2 linked regions of the Polyangium spumosum genome follow. Each later gene encodes a partner of the first gene's protein in a complex. Links are inferred from orthologs where the notes say so. Each region holds a gene or a part of one and is shown on either strand. Other genes may lie near its edges.

Evidence for each region.
Region 2: the proteins of carA (region 1) and carB are in contact, whole or in part, in a solved structure (PDB 1KEE), measured with the Escherichia coli proteins. The link is inferred for Polyangium spumosum from one-to-one orthologs.

What each region holds. Positions count from the first base shown.
Region 1 is NZ_WJIE01000002.1:389,592-395,082, forward strand. What follows is about bases 1,682-4,681. They hold carA (glutamine-hydrolyzing carbamoyl-phosphate synthase small subunit), read left to right. Parts: upstream 1,682-2,614; coding sequence 2,615-3,748; downstream 3,749-4,681. Other genes in these bases: GF068_RS07590 (dihydroorotase), read left to right, coding at 1,682-2,618; rimO (30S ribosomal protein S12 methylthiotransferase RimO), read left to right, coding at 3,887-4,681. Outside these bases: GF068_RS07580 (DUF4340 domain-containing protein), read left to right, coding at 1-24; GF068_RS07585 (S8 family serine peptidase), read left to right, coding at 227-1,099; more of GF068_RS07590, read left to right, coding at 1,284-1,681; more of rimO, read left to right, coding at 4,682-5,320; GF068_RS07605 (hypothetical protein), read left to right, coding at 5,392-5,491. UniProt on the Escherichia coli protein: Small subunit of the glutamine-dependent carbamoyl phosphate synthetase (CPSase).
Region 2 is NZ_WJIE01000003.1:524,747-531,197, forward strand. What follows is about bases 2,230-6,189. They hold carB (carbamoyl-phosphate synthase large subunit), read right to left. Parts: upstream 5,802-6,189; coding sequence 2,430-5,801; downstream 2,230-2,429. Other genes in these bases: GF068_RS12200 (hypothetical protein), read left to right, coding at 2,230-2,390; GF068_RS12210 (ASKHA domain-containing protein), read right to left, coding at 5,859-6,189. Outside these bases: GF068_RS12195 (DUF3857 domain-containing protein), read left to right, coding at 1-2,127; more of GF068_RS12200, read left to right, coding at 2,124-2,229; more of GF068_RS12210, read right to left, coding at 6,190-6,451. UniProt on the Escherichia coli protein: Large subunit of the glutamine-dependent carbamoyl phosphate synthetase (CPSase).

The sequences.
Region 1 (5,491 bases):
ATCTTCCTGGACGCAGCGCGCTAACGCGGCCGCTCGATCCTCCGAAGGACGGAATCCTCGGAGGTGCGTCGCAGCCGATGGGGATAGTCCGGAGCACTGTTCGGACGCCCTCCCCTGCCGCGACATGCAGGAAATCGCCTGGTCTTTGCGCGAGCCAGGATCCCGGCGAACAAGAAAGCGCAAGGGTGGACCCTCGCGAAGAAAAGAAGGTAGACTCCGTCAGCCCATGTCCACCGACCCGCGATCCAACCTGGCCGGCCTCGCCGCGCTTCAGGCTGAAACCCTCGGAAGCCCCGACGTCTGCGTCGCCGTCCTCGATGGCCCGGTCGATCTCGCGCACCCGGCCTTCCGCGGCGCGAACGTCACGGCCCTCGAGATGCCGGTGTCCAGCGACGAGGCGGCCGATCGCACGCACGGCACCCACGTCACGAGCCTCGTGTTCGGCCAGCCGGGCGGCCCCGCGAAGGGTATCGCTCCGAAGGCGAAGGGCATCGTCGTCCCCGTGCACAACTTCCGCCCGGAGACGAGCGCGCCCGCGGGCAACCCGCCGGATCTCGCGAAGGGCATCCGCGACGCGATCGCCGCCGGCGCGCACGTCGTCACCATGCACGGCGGCGCCCTCTCGCCCGACATGCTCGACGCGCTCGCCAAGGCGCTCGCCAAAGCGGCCGAGAAGAACGTGCTCGTCGTGGTCGCCGCCGAGGGTGACGGCAACGAGCACTTCCACGTGCCCACGGCCGCCTCCACCGTGCTCGCCGTCGCGGCCGAGGACGCCGAGGGCAAGCTGCTCGACTTCGGCATGTGGGGCCCGACCTACCGCGACAGCGGCATCGTCGCGCCGGGGGAAGGCCTCATTGGCGCGGCTCCGGGCGGTGGAACCGTCGCGCAGAGCGGCGCCACCTTCGCCGCCGCCATGGTCGCGGGCATCGCCGCGCTCCTGCTCAGCGTGCAGATCGCCCGCGGAAAGCAGGCAGATCCACGCGCCGTCCGCGCGGCCCTGCTCCAGAGCGCCCAGCCCCTCTCGATGGCCCAGAGCGAGCGCGGCAAGGGCGTCCTCCGCGGCCGCCTCGACGTCGCCGCCGCCCTGAAGCTCGTTTGAGCTCATAAGAATCGGCGTCACCGGCGAGGGTTCGGTCCTTCTCGAATTGTCTGCCGGGTTTTCCGGTTTCACCCGGACGAGCCGGCGCCGCCTTTTCGCGAACAGCGACGCGATCACGCAAGCCTCGTGGGCGGGCTCGCCGCTTTGCGAGCCCCCTCCGCGCAAAAATGCTAGAGGGCGGGCGATGCTCGGTCCCCAGAGAAAGGACGGCCTGCTCGTCATCGCCTCGGTGCGCGCCGTCGATCCAGGCGCGAACCTCGACGCGATCGTGGACGTCGTCATCGAAGGTGGAACCATCACGCGTATCGGCGCGGGCGCCGCGACGAAGGAGATCCTCGCCTCCGAGCGAGCGCGCGTGCTCTCCGGCGAAGGGCTCCTGCTCCTGCCGGCCTTCGTGGACCTGCACGCCCACCTGCGCGAGCCGGGCCAGGAGTACAAGGAAGACATCGCGTCCGGCCTCGCCGCCGCGGCCGCGGGCGGCTTCGCGCACGTCTGCGCCATGCCGAACACGCGCCCCGTCAACGACACGCGCAGCATCACCGAGGCCATGATCACCAAGGCGCGATCGATCGAGGGCCCCGCGCTGCACCCGATCGGCGCGATCACCCTCGGCCAGAAGGGCTCGGAGCTCGTCGAGATGGCCGACCTCAAGGACGCGGGCGCCGTCGCCGTCTCCGACGACGGCCGCTGCGTCACCTCGAGCGCCGTCATGCGCCGCGCCCTCGAGTACGCCGCGAACTTCGACCTGCCCGTCATCCAGCACGCCGAGGATCACGCCCTCACCGAGGGCGCGCTCATGCACGAAGGGGCCGTCTCCACGCGGCTCGGCCTGCGCGGCTGGCCCCGCGTCGCCGAGGACATCATCGTCGCCCGCGACGTGCTGCTCGCCGAGGTGACCGGCGCCAAGTACCACGTCGCCCACGTCTCCTCGCGTGGCGCCGTCCGCATCATCCGCGAGGCCAAGGCCCGCGGCATCCGCGTGACGGCCGAGGTCACGCCGCACCACCTCACGCTCACCGACGCCTCGGTGATCGGCTACGACACCGCCTGCCGCGTGAACCCGCCGCTGCGCGAGCCCGAGGACGTCGCCGCGCTCTGCGAGGCCCTCGCCGACGGCACGATCGACGCCGTGGCCACCGACCACGCGCCGCACGCCTCGCTGGAGAAGGACTGCGAGTTCGCCGAGGCCGCGCCCGGCATGATCGGCCTCGAGCTCGTGGTGCCGCTGCTGCTCGCCCGCGTGCGTGAGGGCGTGCTCCCGCTCGCGCGGCTCATCGACGCGCTCACCGCCGCGCCGGCCCGCATCGTGGGCCTCACGGCCCCGAGCTTGCGCGAGGGCGCCCTCGCCGAGCTTTGCCTCGTGAACCTTGAGAAACACTGGACCGTGGAGCCCGCGCGCCTTCGTTCGAAGAGCAAGAACACACCTTTCCTCGGCAAGCCCGTCACGGGCTCGGTCGAGCTCACCATGGCTGCGGGCCGCGTCGTGCACGACGTCCTGGCCCAGGGAGAGACACGATGAGCGGCGAGCGCGCCTATCTCTGCCTCGCGGACGGCACCACGTTCGAGGGCGTCGCCTGGGGCGCGCCCGGGATCGCCACGGGCGAGGTCGTGTTCACGACGGGCATGACCGGCTACCAGGAGGTCCTCACCGATCCCTCGTATTGCGGGCAGATCGTCACGATGACGGCCCCGCAGATCGGCAACACCGGCATCAACCGCGAGGACGACGAGAGCACCTCGGGCGCGCCACACGTCGCGGGCTTCATCGTGCGGGACCTCTCGCCCGTGGCCGCGAACTTCCGCGCGAACGAGACGCTCGACGCCTACCTCGCGCGCCACGGCGTCGTCGCCCTCGCGGGCATCGACACGCGCCTGCTCACGCGCACGATCCGCGATCGCGGCGCGCAAAACGGCGCGATCGGCAAGGCCTCGCCCGAGGAGCTCGTCCGCCGCGCCCGCGAGGCTCCCTCGATGGAGGGCCTCGACCTCGTCCAGCGCGTCACGCCCAAGGCGCCTTACGCCTGGACCGAGGGCTCGGGCGCCTTCGGCACCAAAGTCCCCGGCGTACACACGACGAACAAACACGTCGTCTGCATCGACCTCGGCATCAAGCGCAACATCCTGCGCTCGCTCGTCGACGTCGGCTGCCGCGTCACCGTCGTCCCTGCGCAGACGAGCGCCGCCGACATCCTCGACCTCGCGCCCGACGGCGTCTTCGTCTCGAACGGCCCCGGCGATCCTGCAGCCGTCTCGTACGCCATCGACACCGTGCGCGGGCTCGTGGGGAAAAAACCCCTCTTCGGGATCTGCCTCGGCCACCAGATCCTCGCGCTCGCCATGGGCGGCCGCACCTACAAGCTCAAGTTCGGCCACCGCGGCATCAACCAGCCGGTGAAGGACCTCGACACCGGCCGGATCGAGATCACCACGCAGAACCACGGTTTTGCGGTGGATCTCGCCTCCCTCGAGGGCAAGGCCCGCACGACGCACGTGCACCTCAACGACGGCACGAGCGAGGGCCTCGATCTCCCGGGCCTCTCGGCCTTCTCGGTGCAGTACCACCCCGAGGCCGCCGCCGGCCCCCACGACGCGCTTTACCTCTTCCAGCGCTTCGCCGATCGCATGGAGGAAGCCGCCCGCTCCGCTTGAGGGGCGCCTCGTGCTCCGAGCTCGCAGAAAGCGTCGGGCTCTCGGGGCGGGAGGAGGGAGGGTACAGACACCCCTCGGGCTCTCCGACGCTTTCTGCGGCTCTGCGGTGTAAGCTCCGACCGTTCAGGATTGTTCCCCATGTCCGGCAAGAAGATCCATTTCGTCTCCCTCGGTTGCCCCAAGAACCGCGTCGACTCCGAGGTCATGCTCGGCGTCGCGCGGCGCGCCGGCTACGACCACGTCCCGGCCCCCGAAGACGCCGAGGTGATCGTCGTCAACACCTGCGGCTTCATCGGCGAGGCCAAGAAGGAGTCGATCGACGCGATCTTCGAGATGGCGAAGCTCAAGGACGAGGGGCACCTCCAGAAGCTCGTCGTCGCCGGCTGCCTCTCGCAGCGCCACCCCGCCGAGATCGCCGACGAGATGCCCGAGGTCGACCACATCCTCGGCTCGAGCGACATGCTCAAGCTCGAGCAGGTCCTCACGGGCAAGGCCGATCGTATGCTCGTCGGCAACCCCGCCGACTGGGTCGTCAGGGCCTCCGATCCGCGCACGATCTCCACGCCCGGCGGCAGCGCCTACGTGAAGATCGCCGAGGGCTGCAACCGCACCTGCTCCTTCTGCGTCATCCCGCAGCTCCGGGGCGGCCAGCGATCTCGCCCCGTCGAGGACGTCGTCGCCGAGGTCGAGCAGCTCGTCGCCGCCGGCGTGCGCGAGGTGAACCTCGTCTCGCAAGACACCATCGCCTACGGCCGCGATCTCCCCGCCGACACGCGCCCTGCGCTCGCCGAGCTCGTGCGTCGCGTCGCGGACGTCCCGGGCCTGCACTGGGCGCGCCTCTTCTACCTCTACCCCGAGACGATCACCGACGAGCTCGTCGAGCTCATCGCCCATCACCCGCGCGTCGTCCCGTACGTCGACATGCCGCTCCAGCACGCGGCCGACGGCATGCTCCGCCGCATGCGCCGCGGCCACGGCGGCGAGCGCCTCCGCAAGCTCGTCACGCGCCTGCGCAAGGACATCCCCGATCTCACCTTCCGGACCGCCTTCATCGTTGGCCACCCCGGCGAGACCGACGAGGAGTTCAAGGACCTCGTCGACTTCGTCACCTGGGCCGAGTTCGATCGGGTCGGCGTCTTCCGCTACTCGGACGAGGAGAACTCCCGCAGCGCCGAGATGGAGGGCAAGGTGCCCGCGCGTGTCGCGTCGAGCCGTTACCGCAAGCTCATGTCGTTGCAGCGGCGCATCGCGCACAAGAAAAACGCCACGCTCATCGGCCGCGAGCTCGAGGTCCTCGTCGAGGGCACGAGCGACGAGCACGAGTTCGTCCAGATGGGCCGCCATCGCGGCCAGGCGCCCGACATCGACGGACAGGTCTACCTCTCGGGCGGCGAGGCGCGACCCGGCGAGATCCGCCGCGTGCGCGTCACGCAGGCGAGCGACTACGATCTCGTCGGCGAGCTCATCGACGAAGGCGAAGCCGACCACGCGCCCACCCTCACCGTCGACCTCCCGAAGAAACGTATCAGCCTGCGCGTGCTGCAAACCGACGGGCGCACGATGGCAACGTAGTTGCCGCGCTCCTCTGCAAGCGAGCTCGCCGTGCCTCGTTTTTCCCGGGATCCCTCGACGCCCTTCGGGGCATGCGTCGTGCAGCGGGCGCGGGCTTGATGGGTCGACGCTCCTTGCTCCGGATCTTCGCGGCCGTCCTCGTGGCGCTCCCGGGCTGCTTGAGCCCGACCC
Region 2 (6,451 bases), on another replicon or contig:
AACCGCTTCCTCGGCGTCGACGCGGGCTCGGCGTGGGCGCGTGGCCTCGCGGCGCGCACGTATCGCTCGCTCGGCCAGAAGGACCGCGCGCTCGCGACCTACCAGCAAGCGCTGGCGATGGCGCCCGAGGACGTGCAGACGCTGCGCGCGCTCTCCGATCTCTACGGAGAGGAGGGGGATCGCGACAAGCAGCTCGACCTGCTCCGGCAGATCCTCACGATCGTCCCGCAGGCGAAGGACGTGCGCGAGTACGTCGAGCACATCGAGCCGAAGGCGCCGCGCGCGGACGAGGCGTACGCGTGGGCGCCGGAGAAGTTCCTGCCGAAACGCAAGGAGCCCGCGCAGGGCTACCCGATGCGCTTCATGCGCAACCTCACGGTGACGACGGTCTACCCGAACGGCCTCGCGAGCCGCTTCCACCAGGTCGTCTTCCAGCCGCTCACCGACGAGAGCGCCGCGTCCGCGCGCCAGTACGACTTCGCCTACGAGGCCGATCGCCAGACCGTGGATCTCCGCGCCGCGCGCGTCTACCGCGCGAACGGCAAGATCGACGAGGCGATCGAGAGCGGCGAGGGCGCCGCGGACAACCCCGCGATCTCGATGTACACGTCGCAGCGCGCGTTCGTCGTCCTCTTCCCGCGCCTCAACGCGGGCGACGTCGTCGAGCTGCGCTACCGCGTGGAGGACGTCGCGCCGCGCAACGAGAAGAGCGACTACTTCGGCGAGGTCCAGTACCTCCAGAACGACAAGCCCATCGCGAGCAGCGAGTACGTCCTCATCACGCCGAAGTCGCGCCGCTTCTTCATCCGTACGGACAAGCTCCCCGGGCTCGTCGAGGACGTGAAGGAGGAGGGTGACAAGCGCATCTATCGCTTCGTCGGGACGAACGTCCCCGCGCTCAAGCCCGAGCCCAACATGCCGCCCTGGTCCGAGGTGCTCGGCACGGTGCACGTCTCCACGTTCGACACGTGGGACGCGGTGGGCGCGTGGTACTGGGGCCTCGCGCGCGAGCAGTTCGACGTCGACGACGAGGTGCGCAGGCGCGCCCGCGAGCTCACGAAGGGCCTGACCGACGACGCCGCGAAGGTGAAGGCGATCTACAAGTTCGCCACGCAGACGCGTTACGTCGCGCTCGAGTTCGGCATCGAGGGCATCCGGCCGCGCCGCGCCGCGCAGACGCTCGCGCGCGGCTGGGGCGACTGCAAGGACAAGGCGACGCTCATCGTCACGATGCTGCGCGAGCTCGGCATCAACTCGACGATCGTCCTGCTCCGCACGCGCATGCGCGGCGACATCGCCCCCGAGCCCGCGAGCCTCGCGCCCTTCGATCACGCGATCGTCTACGTGCCCTCGATGGACCTCTACCTCGACGGCACGGCCGAGCACACGGGCTCGATGGAGCTGCCCGTGATGGATCGCTCGGCGATCGGCCTGCTCGTCAACGAGGGCAAACCCAAGCTCGTGCGGCTGCCGCAGCCGCCGCCGGAGCAGTCGCTCACGCGCCGCCACGTCGAGGTGACGCTGGCCGAGGGCGGCGCGGCGCAGCTCGTCTCGGACGTGCAGGTGACGGGCGCGTACGCCCCCGACTGGCGCAGGCGTTACCTCGCCGAGGGCACGCGCAACGAGCGCGCGTCGCAGGACCTCGCCTCGGACTTCGGCCCGATCGAGCTCGAGAAGGGGCGCACGGGCGTCGAGACGGGCGACCTCGACGACGTCGAGCAACCCGTGAAGATCCGCGCCCGCGGCAAGGCCACGAGCTTTGCGCGGCGCGAGGGTGACGCGCTCAGCGTGCCCGCCACCATCACGCCGCGCCTCGTCGCCGAGCTCGCGCCCTCGTCGAAGCGCACGCTCGACGTGACGCTCTCGGCGCTGACGAGCCGCGAAGAGGAGTGGGTCATCAAGGTGCCGGCGGGCATGAAGGTGCGCGCGGCGCCCACGGCGCAGAAGCTCGACACGCCGTTCGGCTCGTTCCACGTGACGGTCGAGCAGTCCCCGGGCAAGGTCACCGTGAAGACGGGCTTCTCGTTCAAGAAGGCGCGGATCACACCGGCCGAGTACGAGGCGTTCCGCTCCTTCTGCGAGGCGGTCGATCGGGCCTTCGGCCAGCGCATCGTGGTGGGCAAGTGACCGAAGACGCGAACACGCCGGAGGGGCCGCCCGCGCTGCCCGAAGGCGTGCTCGCCGTGCGCCTCGGCCCGGGCGCGAACTGCTCCTCCGCGGGCAGCGCGATCGACATCCTCTTTTACGGGAGCGTCGTCGTCGGCGCGCTCGCGGTGGCCCTCACGGCCGCGCTGACGCCACGCGAGCGCCGCGATTCGCCCGAAGCGTTCGACGAACGCGGCGAGAACGACGCGAGCAAGGACGACACGAACGAGCCGAAAGACACGTAGGCCGCCGTCGCATCGAGCACCGGCGGCCCTCGTCGTCTCTCAAGAGGACGGGTTCCACTCCTGGAGCGAGCGGACGCGGTACGACGCGCGCGCGTCGTGCGCGCTCGCCTCGAGGGCGTCGACCGCGGCCATCGCGGCGGCCATCGTCGTGAAGTACGGGACGTTGGCGAGCAACGCATTCCGCCGGATCGGGTAGCTGTCGCGGATCGACCGCGCGCCGACCGTGGTGTTCACGACGAGCGAAACCTGGCCTGCCTTGATCGCGTCGACGACGTGCGGCGAGCCCTCGTTCACCTTGTTGATCGGCGTCGCGGGGATACGCGCGCGGGCGAGCGCCTGCGCCGTCCCGCTCGTCGCCATGAGGGTGAAGCCGAGCGCGCGCAGGCGCCTCGCGATGACACACGCCGCGGGTTTGTCGTCGTTCTTCACCGAGATGAACGCGCACCCCGTGCTCGGGAGCTGCATGCCCGAGGCCCTGAGCGCCTTGCCGAACGCATGCGCGAACGTCGGCGCGATGCCCATCACCTCGCCCGTCGAGCGCATCTCCGGCCCGAGCTGCGTATCGACGCCCGGGAACTTCGCGAACGGGAAGACGGACTCCTTCACCGCCACGTGTTGCGGCATGAACCCGTCGGTGACCCCGAGCTCCGCGAGCGTCTTGCCCGCCATCACCTGCGCCGCGATCTTCGCGAGCGGCCGGCCCGTCGCCTTCGACACGAAGGGCACGGTGCGCGACGCGCGCGGGTTGACCTCGAGCACGTAGATCGCGCCACCCTTCACCGCGAACTGCACGTTCATCAGGCCGATCACGCCGAGCTCCAGCGCGAGCTGCCGCGTCTGCTCCTCGATCGAAGCCACGACCTCCGGCGGCAGCGAGTGCGGCGGGAGCACGCACGACGAGTCCCCCGAGTGGATCCCGGCCTCCTCGATGTGCTGCATCACGCCGCCGATCACGACCTCGCGACCATCCCCGAGCGCGTCGACGTCCACCTCGATCGCGTCCTTCAGGAACTCGTCGACGAGGATCGCGTGCGTGCCTGCCTCGCGCGCGGCCTCGACGGCGTCGTGGATGTACGCCTCGAGCTCCCTCTCCTCGTGGCAGATCATCATCGCCCGCCCGCCGAGCACGTACGACGGACGCACGAGCACGGGGTAGCCGATCGACCGCGCCGCCTCGATCGCCTCCGCGACGCTCGACGCCACGGCCGCGCGCGGGCGCTTGAGCCCGAGCTTCGTGAGCAGCGCGTCGAACCGACCACGATCCTCGGCCCGATCGATCGCGTCCGCGGGCGTGCCGAGGATCGGGACGCCCGCGCGCGCGAGCGGCACCGAGAGCTTCAGCGGCGTCTGCCCGCCGTACTGCACCACCACGCCGACGAGCTCGCCGTCCTTACGCTCCTCGTCGCAGATCGAGAGCACGTCCTCGAACGTGAGCGGCTCGAAGTAGAGCCTGTCGGACGTGTCGTAGTCGGTCGAGACCGTCTCCGGGTTGCAGTTGACCATGATGGTCTCGAACCCGAGCTCACGCAGCGCGAAGGCCGCGTGCACGCAGCAGTAATCGAACTCGATCCCCTGCCCGATCCGGTTCGGACCGCCGCCCAGGATGACCACCTTGCGCCGCCCGCTCGGCGCGGCCTCGCTCTCGCGCTCGTACGTCGAGTAGAGGTACGGCGTCTTCGCCACGAACTCCGCCGCGCACGTGTCCACGCGGCCGAAGACCGCACGCACGCCGAGCGTCATCCGGAGCGCACGCACCTCGTCCTCCGTGCGCCCGGTGAGCCGCGCGATCGCCCGATCGGAGAAGCCGAGCCGCTTGGCGTCACGCAGCGTGCCCTCGTCGAGCGCGCCCTTCTCCTTCGCGACCTCCGTGATCGTCCGCTCGAAGTGCACGAGCCGCTCGATCTGCGACAGGAACCATCGATCGATCCGCGTCGCCTCGTAGAGCTTCTCGAGCGGGATCCCGAGCCGCACCGCGTCGGCCACGTAGAAGAGCCGATCCGCCACGGGCACGCCCACGATCTTCTCCAGCGCCGCCACCAGCTCGTCCTGGCTCGGCGGCGGCATCTCCATCGGCGCCGAGGGCTCGCGCGGCGCGTCCATCAGCATGTCGCGCGCCTGGTTCGGATCACTGCCGAGCTGCCGGTAGTCGACCCTGCCGAGCAGCGACTCGAGCCCGTCCCGCCCGATCTCCAGCGAGCGCGCCGCCTTCTGCAGCGCCTCGGCGAACGTCCGCCCGATCGACATCACCTCGCCGACGCTCTTCATCTGCGGCCCGAGCCGCCGGTCCGCGCCGGGGAATTTTTCGAAGGCGAAGCGCGGCCACTTCACGACCACGTAGTCGATCGTCGGCTCGAACGCGGCGCTCGTGCCCGTGATGTCGTTCGTCAGCTCGTCGAGCCGGTAGCCCACGGCGAGCTTCGCGGCGATCTTCGCGATCGGGTAACCCGTCGCCTTCGAGGCGAGCGCGCTCGACCTCGACACGCGCGGGTTCATCTCGATCACCACGAACCGCCCGTCCTCCGGGTTCACCGCGAACTGGACGTTCGACCCGCCCGTCTCGACCCCGATCTCCGTCATCACCGCGCGCGCCGCGTTCCGCAGCCGCTGGTACTCGCGATCGGTCAGCGTCATCGACGGCGCGCACGTGATCGAGTCGCCCGTGTGCACGCCCATCGGATCGATGTTCTCGATCGAGCAGACCACGATGAAGTTGTCCGCCTTGTCGCGGATCACCTCGAGCTCGAACTCCTTCCAGCCGAGCACGCTCTCCTCGATCAGCGTCTCGTGCGTCGGCGACTGCTCGATCGCCCAGCGCACCTTCGCGTCGAGCTCCTCCGGCCGGAACGCGATGCCGCCGCCCGTGCCCCCGAGCGTGAAGCTCGGCCGCACGATCACCGGGTAGCCGAGCGGCGCGCCCCAGGGCCCCTCCTTCTCCGCCAGCGCGCGCGCCTCCTCCACGCTCTTCACGTGACCCGAGCGTGGACACGTGAGCCCGATGCGCTCCATCGCCTCCTTGAAGAGCGCGCGATCCTCGGCCTTGCGGATCGCCGCCGGGCTCGCGCCGATGAGCTCGATCCCGAGCCTCCCGAGCACGCCCGCCGCGTCGAGCGCGAGCGCCAGGTTCAAGGCCGTTTGACCTCCAAGCGTCGGCAGGATCGCGTCGGGCCGCTCTGCTTCGAGGATCGCCGTCAACGTCGGCACGTCGAGCGGCTCCACGTAGGTGCGGTACGCGAGCTCCGGGTCCGTCATGATCGTCGCCGGGTTCGAGTTGACGAGGATCACCTCGTACCCCTCGGCGGCGAGCGCTTTCGCGCCCTGCGTGCCCGAGTAGTCGAACTCGCACGCTTGTCCGATGATGATGGGACCAGAGCCGATCAGCAGGATCTTCTTCAGATCGTCACGGCGCGGCATCGGGCGGGCGAGTTAGCACCGGAACGCGGCACCGTCGATGTACGCGCGAAATGTCGCTCAGAAATCGAGGCTCTGCACGAAGACATCCTGGAAATCGTCACGTGTCGCGAGCTCCACGTGCCGGACCCGCGGCCGGACATCCGCGAGCCTCGCCCGCGCCGACTCCGGGTCCCGCGCGAACACCGTCGCGCCCTCGAGCGACGCGTTGCCCGCCGCGACGACCGCCGACGGATCCACCTCGGGCAACATCCCGAGCCGGATCGCCACGTCGTGCCTGAGGTGCGTCCCGAACGCGCCCGCCACCGCCACACGCGCGAGGTCCTTGTCCCGGATGCCCGCTGTCTTGCAGAGCAGCTTCGTCGCGGCCCGGAGCGCTCCCTTCGCGAGCTGCAGCTCGCGGATGTCCATCTGCAAGAGGTCCACGCCCCGCGCGAGCGTGATCCGATCCGCGCCCGACGCGATCGCGCCGTCCTTCGCCACGAGCCCCGCGCGCACGAGCTCGCCCAGCACCTCGAGCAGCCCCGTCCCGCAGATCCCTTTTGGCTTCACCGTCCCGATCGTCGTCGCGCGGATGGCCCCGTCGTCTCGCACCTCGACCCGCACGATCGCGCCCTTCTCCGCGCGCATCCCGATCGAGATGTTTCCTCCTT